DNA from 2 places in the Halopseudomonas sp. T1L2 genome. Region 1 is predicted to be linked to the other one. Evidence: riboswitches for the same ligand, from Rfam matches in the RefSeq annotation. Region 1 holds a riboswitch; the other holds the start of a gene.

What was found. Region 1 has a riboswitch for cobalamin ahead of btuB (TonB-dependent vitamin B12 receptor). Riboswitches for the same ligand answer to the same signal wherever they lie in the genome.
Region 2: linked by a shared signal. The riboswitch ahead of ACZ5WQ_RS11935 (TonB-dependent receptor domain-containing protein) and the one ahead of btuB (TonB-dependent vitamin B12 receptor) in region 1 are both predicted to bind cobalamin.

Annotation. Positions count from the first base shown of each region.
Region 1 is NZ_AP040865.1:1,381,276-1,385,667, forward strand. Features, by position in the region: gene cobO (cob(I)yrinic acid a,c-diamide adenosyltransferase) at 1-80, opposite strand, end outside; gene ACZ5WQ_RS06465 (hypothetical protein) at 77-595, opposite strand; gene btuB (TonB-dependent vitamin B12 receptor) at 755-2,557, opposite strand; cobalamin riboswitch at 2,679-2,908, opposite strand; gene ACZ5WQ_RS06475 (DUF5064 family protein) at 3,069-3,416, shown strand; tRNA gene ACZ5WQ_RS06480 (tRNA-Asp) at 3,484-3,560, opposite strand; gene ACZ5WQ_RS06485 (efflux RND transporter permease subunit) at 3,706-4,392, opposite strand, start outside.
Region 2 is NZ_AP040865.1:2,530,506-2,534,897, forward strand. Features, by position in the region: gene ACZ5WQ_RS11925 (polyprenyl synthetase family protein) at 1-338, shown strand, start outside; gene dxs (1-deoxy-D-xylulose-5-phosphate synthase) at 433-2,313, shown strand; cobalamin riboswitch at 2,367-2,570, shown strand; gene ACZ5WQ_RS11935 (TonB-dependent receptor domain-containing protein) at 2,697-4,392, shown strand, end outside.

The DNA of each region.
Region 1 (4,392 bases):
GCGATCTTCTGATCGACCACTTCCTTCTTGCGCTGCATGCGCTCGCGGTGGCGCTGATCCCGTTCGGCAGACTCACTCATGCGCGCTGGCTCGAATGACCCAGCAGCGCAGCGGCGCTGCGCACACCCACGTAGAGCACGGCGGCGACAGCAACGTACGCGGCCATAGTGCTCAAGTAGGACGGGTAGTAATGGGCCAAGCGCTCGATCATGCCGGCGAAGGTCGGTTCGGCGTAGCGGCCGGAGAACCAGTAGAAGCCGCCGCTGGTGAAGACCTGACAGACCAGCGCACTGAGCATCATGGTCGGTACCAGCACCAGCAGCGACGAGGCCTGGTCACGGTGCCAGCTAGCGTACATCCGGCCGCCGAACCAGAGTGCGGCGTAACCGGGCAGCAGCGCCCAGTAGGCGATAGTCATACAGTGGTGACCGGCATTTACCCAGCCGACCGTCATCACGTCCACTACAAAAGCGACTGCAAAGAACAGCGGGTAGGCCCAAACCGGGCGCAGCAGCACGCCGACCAGGAAGAACACCGCCCAGGAGGCGCTTGGCAGGTTGAGCTGCGGGAAGTGGCTACCGCGCGTCATGATCATCAGCGCCAGCAGCAGCGCGCCAACCACCAGTTGGGTATGTTTCGAGGTTTTCAGCACAGCCTTTCTCCTTTGCGGTTTATCCAAACGTCAGTGCCGGGCATAGCCCGGCTTTCTAATCGCAGCGCCAACGCAAGCGGTGACGCCAGTCAAACGACGCAATTACAGCGGCTGGTAGCGCAGGGTCAGATACCCTGCCCGGCCCGGCTGCGTGTAGGTCGCGGCAGTTTCGTACTCGTTGTCGAACAGGTTGCTGACCCGCGCCTGCACTCGCCAGGCATGGCTCAGCCAATACTCGGCGCGCAATTCAACGGTGTTGTAGCCATGCAGGTCATTGGTATTGGTGGCGTTGTCCCAACGGCGACCCTCAGCGTGAACGCTTGCGCCCAGGCCGATGCGGCCGAAGCGACGGTCGACATCCAGATTGAAAATTTGCTCCGGTACGCGGCGCAGCAGCAGGTCATCATTGGCGCTGCTGGAACGGTTCTCCGGATCCTGCAGGGTCAAGTTGGCCTGCCAGTTCCAGCCCAGTTGTTGGGTCAAGACTTCCAGTTCCAGACCAGTGATACGGGCCTTGTCGACGTTTTCGGCCATCGACACACCGCCCACCCGGACGCTGGCAATCATGTCGTCGATGTCATTGCGGAAGGCATTGGCCGACCAACTGCCCCAGCGGTGCTGACCGCGCAGACCGACTTCGACGTTGCGCGAGGTTTCCGCCTGGATATCCGGATTGCCGTAACCCGGGAAGTACAACTGGTTGAAGGTCGGCGCGCTGAAGGCCGTGCCATAGCTGGAGGTCAGGCTGATGCTGTCGGTCAGCGCATAGCCGTAACCGACACTGCCGGTGGTGTGCTCACCGTAAGCCTCGTTGTCGTCGTGGCGCAGCCCCAGCTGCCATTCGTGACGGCCGGCGTGCAGCAGGTACTGGGCAAACAGGCCGTGGTTGTAGCGGCTGTCCTCGGGGTAATCGACGCTGCTGCTGATGCTGTCTTGCTGCCAGTCGTAACCGACGGTGAGCAACTGGTTTTCGCTCAGGGCAAAATCGTTCTGCCAGCTGGCGGTATCGCGGCGGGTGTCGTAGCGGGAATCAAATGTGCTGCCCTTGAAGTTCTCGTTCTGATCTTCACTGCGACCGGCCTGCAGCGTTACATCCCAGAACGACAGTGGCGCAAATCGCGCGCGCGCGCCGTAGGCCTTGAGCACGCTGTCGGCATTGGCCTTGTTGCCGGAGTCATAGTCGTTGTGCGACTCGACCTGCAGCAGGTTGGCATCAAGCAACAAACCGTTGGCAAACCGATAGCCGCCGGACAGGCTGGCCGACAGCTCGCGGTAGCCGTCGTGGTCCACTTCCCGCGACGGGCGCGCATCATAGCCTTCGGTATCCAGACTGCTGACGCCCAGGTTGAACCAGGCGTTGTCATCCCCACCGGACAGACCCGCAGTACCGGCGCGATGCTGGCGACTGCCGACGGTGGTCGAGAAGTACGGAGTCAGGCCGTCACCGCCCTTGCGGGTAAAGATTTGCACTACGCCACCAATGGCTTCGGAGCCGTACAGGCTTGAGCGCGGGCCACGGACAATCTCGATCCGTTCAATCTGCTCAACCGGCAGATTCTGTAGCGCCGCCACACCCGAAGTCGCGGAGCCGACGCGAACACCGTCGATCATCACCAGTACGTGTTTGTCGTTGCTGCCGCGAATCTGCAGCGAGGTGCTCTTGCCCGGTCCGCCGTTGTTGATCAGGTTGACCGCGGTCGCCCGGCGCAACAGCTCTTCAGCGGTGTTGACCTGCAACCGCTCTATATCGGTCCGCTCGAAAACGGTCGTGGCGGCAATACTGCTGGCCTGGCTGGTGCGAGTGGCGGTGACAACATCACTGCCGAGATCCAGGGTGCTGGCGAAAGAAAGGGAAGAAAGGCCAATAAGGCCCAGCGCCAGAGGGGCGCGCGCAAAGATAGTCATGCTGCTTGGCTGCTCCGTCGTACCGACCCGTACGACATTGTCTGATCGGGACAGGCTGGAGCGGCAGGAACACGGCATGCACAAAAGGAAGGACGCCGTACACCTACAGCGCCCACCGCACTGTCGTGAATAGCATCAGGCCGGTCTCCGGGCTTGCGACTGGACGTGAGTCCGACTACCTGAGCCTTCCCATGCATTCAGCACAGTGGCGTATTTCAGGTGTCTCGCCATGTTGGCGGACGTCGCTTACCGTTGCGGGGGCAGCGCCGGAATTGTCTGATCTGGCAGACTCACCGGCTTCCCAGTTTCACCCTCCTCGAGATGGAGGGCACCTGAAGCGCGGCAGAGAGTAGTGGCCACCTCCCGCCCTGTCAAGCTCAGGCTCGGCATACCCCCGGCGCCTCCTACCAAGCGACCGTCGGATGCACCACGCTTTCAGCACAACAGTTTCCCCGACACTCAATTAGGCCTATAACTGGTCGAGCGTCCCCACCTTGCCCAGGAGGAAGACATGTTTGAACCGGGCCACCTGCATATCAACCGTATGCGCCTGCTACCCAGCGATAGCGGGTTCAGCATCGACATTCACTACACCATCGCGGACCAGTGCCGTGCAGTCGAGTTCAGCGTCGATGGCACGATTAACGATGCCGAGGTGCACGAACACTTTTCGCTGCCACGCGATACGGCGTTCAACTTCGCCAGCAATATCGATCATATTCTGCGCCGCCACGGGGTGTTGACGCCAGAGTTCATGTCACTGAAAGCGCACCATGAATATGACGCCATGTTCGAAGATATCCGCGCGCGGCTGCATGCCTGGAACGGCGAGCCAATTGACCCCGGCCATCTGGGCTAGCACCGAGGAGACCGAAAAACAGGCACAAAAAAACCCCAGTTCTTGCGAACTGGGGCTTCTTGAATAATGGCGCAGCGGACGGGACTCGAACCCGCGACCCCCGGCGTGACAGGCCGGTATTCTAACCAACTGAACTACCGCTGCGCATCGTTCTTCCGAACGCCGTAAATCGCCTTGAAGTCGATCAACTTGTCCGTCGGAACTGGCGCGCATTCTATAGATTCCACCAACCGAGTCAAGCACTTGCAGACGATTTATTGAAAATTTCTTCAGTGTGCCCGTTCGGCACTCAGTTAATCTGCATTGCCGCCTTTTCCGCCCCCGGGGTTGCCGGTCGCAACCACAGCCGACAGACCGCCGGAACCACCAGCAATGTCAGTACGGTGGACGCGAGCAGCCCCGAAATAATCGCCCAGGCCATCGGCGGCCAGAGTGTCGAACTGGAGAATGCCAACGGCAGCAGCCCAGCGATGGTGGTGGCGGTGGTCAGCAAAATCGGACGGGTTCGACGCATCACGGCATCCGACACCGACTGATCGATCGCCCTGCCCTGCGCCAGTCCCTGATCGACCACATCGATCAGCACAATCGCGTTGTTGACCACAATACCGACCAGGGCAATCACCCCAAGCAACGACTGGAAGCCAAACGGCACACCGGAGAACACCAGCCCCGGCAACACCCCGGCACTGGCCAACGGGACCGTGAGCAAAACAATGCCAAGACGTTTGAACGAATTGAACTGCAGCAACAGGAAGAACAACAGCAGCAGGATACCGATCGGTGCCGTGGTAAAGAGCGCACGGTTGGCGTCGCCAGACCCTTCGCTGTCACCGCCGATTTCCAGCCGGGTCCCTGCCGGCAGCGCGGCATCCGCCAGCCGCGCCTGCAAGCCACCCAGCACCTGACTGAAACTGAAACCCTGCTCCAGCCCCGCAGTAACGGTCAGCACTCGCACGCCATCACGCTGCCGGAT
Region 2 (4,392 bases), 1.1 Mb from region 1:
TGATTCGTGCCAGCGTGCAATTGGGCGCACTGGCCAGCGAGCGGCTCAATGCCGAACAGCTGGCTGCCCTCGGCAGCTACGCCGACAGCGTCGGCCTGGCTTTCCAGGTGCAGGACGACATTCTCGACATCGAAAGCGATACCAGCGTGCTCGGCAAACAGCAGGGTGCCGACCTGGCCCGCGACAAGCCGACCTACCCGGCACTGCTCGGGCTGGACGGTGCCCACCGTCTGGCTGCCGAGCTGCGCGACCAGGCGCTCAGCGCAGTCGCAGGCTTCGGCCCCGCAGCAGAGCGCTTGCGCCAGCTGGCTGACTACACCGTTCAGCGCCGCTTCTGAGATAGCCCTGCGTGCAGTTGGGCTATCGGCCTGCATCGGTTAAACTGCGCCCTTGTTTTCCCGCCACCGACGTTGGCACCCAGAGCCTTGTTTGATGCCCAGCACTTTCCACGAAATCCCGCTCCATCGCCCCAGCACGCCGCTGCTGGACCGTATCGACGACACCGAGTCGCTGCGTGCGCTTGACGAAAGCCAGCTGCCCGAGCTGGCCGATGAGCTGCGGGCCTTTCTGCTCTGGAGTGTCGGCCAGACCGGCGGGCATTTCGGCGCGGGGCTGGGCGTCATCGAGCTGACTATCGCCCTGCACTACGTCTATCACACGCCGGACGACCGCCTGCTGTGGGACGTTGGCCATCAGGCCTACCCGCACAAGATTCTCACCGGCCGCCGCGAACAAATGGCCAGCCTGCGCCAAAAGAACGGTCTGGCCGCCTTCCCGCGGCGCAGTGAAAGCCCCTACGACACCTTTGGCGTCGGCCATTCCAGCACCTCGATCAGCGCCGGCCTGGGCATGGCCATCGCTGCAGGCCTGCAAGGCCTGGATCGCCGCACCGTTGCCGTGATCGGCGACGGCGCGCTGACTGCGGGCATGGCCTTTGAAGCGCTCAACCACGCCTCGGAAGTCGAAGCCAACATGCTGGTCGTGCTGAACGACAACGACATGTCGATCTCGCGCAATGTCGGTGGCCTGTCCAACTACCTGGCCAAGATCCTGTCCAGTCGCACCTACTCGCACATGCGCGAGGGCAGCAAGAAGGTCCTGTCCAAGATTCCGCCGGCCTGGGAGCTGGCACGCAAGACCGAAGAACACGCCAAGGGCATGCTGGTGCCGGGCACCCTGTTCGAGGAGCTGGGCTGGAACTACATCGGCCCGATCGACGGGCACGACCTGCCTACGCTGGTACGCACCCTGAAGAACATGCGCGAGCTCAAGGGCCCGCAGTTCCTCCACGTGATCACCCAGAAGGGCAAGGGGTTTTCCCCCGCCGAGGCCGACCCGATCGGCTACCACGCCATCACCAAGCTGGAGCCCAAGGCCCCGAGCAACGGCGTCAGCAAACCGAAATTCTCGAACATCTTCGGCCAGTGGCTGTGCGACATGGCCGAGCAGGACGAGCGCCTGATCGGCATTACCCCGGCCATGAAGGAAGGCTCGGACCTGATTGCCTTCTCCGAGCGTTTCCCCAGGCGCTACTTTGACGTCGCCATCGCCGAGCAGCATGCCGTCACCCTCGCTGCGGGCATGGCCTGTGAAGGCGCCAAGCCGGTGGTTGCCATCTATTCGACCTTCCTGCAGCGCGGCTACGATCAGTTGATCCACGACGTTGCGGTGCAGAATCTGGACGTGCTGTTTGCCATCGACCGCGCCGGTCTGGTTGGCGAGGACGGCCCGACCCACGCCGGCAGCTTCGACCTGTCGTACCTGCGCTGCCTGCCGAACATGCTGATCATGGCGCCGGCCGACGAGAACGAGACCCGCCAGATGCTGACCACCGGTTACCTGCACGAAGGCCCGGCGGCTGTGCGCTATCCGCGTGGTACCGGCCCGGGCGTGCCCATCGATCCGGCGCTGGAGCCGCTGCCGATCGGCAAGGGCCTACTTACCCGCCGGGGCGAAAAGGTTGCCATCCTCTGCTTCGGCACCCTGCACCAGCAGGCCAGCAAGGCTGCCGAGGCACTGAATGCGACCGTTGCCAACATGCGCTTCGTCAAGCCGCTGGACACTCAGTTGATCGCGGAGCTGAGCGCCAGCCATGACCTGCTGGTGACCGTGGAGGAAAACGCCGTCATGGGCGGCGCCGGCAGCGCGGTCAACGAATGGCTGCTGGCCCAGGGTATCAAGCTGCCGGTGCTCAACCTCGGTCTGCCCGATATCTACGTCGAGCACGCCAAGCCCGCTGAAATGCTGGCTGAGTGCGGTCTGGACGCTTCCGGTATCGAAGCGGCCATTCGCGCCCGCCTCGACCGTTTGTAAGAGCCTGCCTCTGGCAGGCTTGACCCACCCCGCCGAAAAGCCTAGAGTCCGCCCCACTTCCAGTCGCCTGGGTGTCCGGCCTGCAGTGCAGTCCGGGTGAAACGGGAAGTCGGTGAGAATCCGACACTGCCCCCGCAACGGTAAGGAATCGCAGGCCAGCCCTGCCAGCATCATCGAAAATGCCACTGTGCTCTGCATGGGAAGGCGATGATGTGTTGATTCCAAGTCCGGAGACCGGCCCAGCGCGAGTACAGCCACGGCAATGCCGTGCGACTGTCTGCTGAGGTGTCGCGGAGGGCGTCACCGGTCAGCGTGCAGCCGCCGCGCGGTGGCCTGCCTCCTGACTTCCCGCCCTCCTCAAAAGCCGAACTTTTGAGGAATCTATGTACAAGTCACTGCTGATCATCCCCGGCCTGCTGGCCTGCGCCGTTGCCCAGGCCAACGACGCGCTGTCACTCGCCGATACCGTCGTTACCGCCTCCCGACAGGTCGAAAGTCGCAGCGAAAGCAGCGCGGCCAGCACCGTCTTTACCCGGGCAGATATCGACCGTCTGCAGCCCAACAGCGTGACCGACCTGCTGCGTCGTGTGCCCGGCCTGTCGATCACCACCAACGGCGGCCTCGGCAGCTTGAGCGGCATTTCCCTGCGCGGCACCAACGTCACTCAAACGCTGGTTCTGATCGACGGTCAGCGGATCGCCAGCGCCAGCGCAGGCCAAGCCAGTCTGGAATTCATCAGCGTCGATCAAATCGAGCGAATTGAGGTGATCCGCGGCCCACGCTCAGCCATCTACGGCTCCGACGCCATCGGCGGCGTGGTACAGATTTTCACCCGCCAGGGCCGTGACGGGCTTGATGCGCGCGTCAAGCTCGGCGTCGGCAGCAACCAGACCTTTACCCGCGATCTGGCACTTTCCGGCGGCAACGGCCAGACCCGCTTTGCGCTGGGCACCAGTCTGAACGAAACCGACGGCATCAATCGTACGACCAATAGCGTCGGTGGTGATCGCGACGAAGACGGTTATCGCAATCGCGCGTTCAACGCTAGCCTGACCCACAGCTTCACCGACGATGTTGAAGCCGGCATCCGCCTGCTGGAGCAGACTGGCAGCACCGAGTACGACCTGCTCGGCGACCCGGAAGATGACTTCAGCCTGAGCACCGCGGCAGCACACGTTCAATGGCAGGTCAGCAGCCTGTGGCGTACCCGCCTGGAAGTCGGCCACGCCGAAGACCGCCGTGACACCCGCTCCAGCGTATTCCCCTCGTCATACGACACCTACCGCGACTCCGCCAGCTGGCTCAACAACCTGAGCATAAATGATGCCCATAACCTGCAGCTGGGGCTGGACTGGTACGAGGATCGCATGCGCACTGACGGTGCCTTCACCGACGATGAGCGCTACAACCAGGCTGCGTTTGCCCAATACCGTTTCAGCGGTGAGCAGGTCAGCGTCGAACTGGGTATGCGTCATGACGACAATGAACAGTTCGGCAGCGAAAACACCTTCAACGGCGCGCTGATCTTTGCCCTGAGCAACAACCAGCAACTGGTTGCGTCGTACAGTGAGGGCTTCCGCGCGCCGACTTTCAACGACCTGTACAACGCCTGGGGCTCCAATCCGAACCTGCGTCCGGAAAGCTCAAAGAGCTACGAGCTGCAATGGCGCGGCCAGTTTGACGCCACCACGCTTCAGGCGTCTGCCTACCGTATGGATATCGACGACCTGATCCTGCTGGACAGTTTCTGGATTCCACAAAATATCAGCGAAGCACGCATCAACGGCCTGGAACTGTCTGCCGAGCGCGACATCCTCGGCTGGTACACCGTCGCATCCGCTACCTGGCTGGACCCGCGCGACCGCAGCACCGGTCAGCTGCTGCCTCGCCGTCCCAAGCGCCTGCTGAGCATCGACAGCGATCGCCAGTTCGGCGACTTCGGCATCGGCTTCAGCCTGGTGGCCAACAGCACCCGCTACAATGACGCAGCCAATACCCAGAAGCTGTCCGGTTTCGGCACCCTGGAAGTACGCGGCAACTGGCTGATGAGCGACACCACCCGTTGGGATCTCAGCGTCA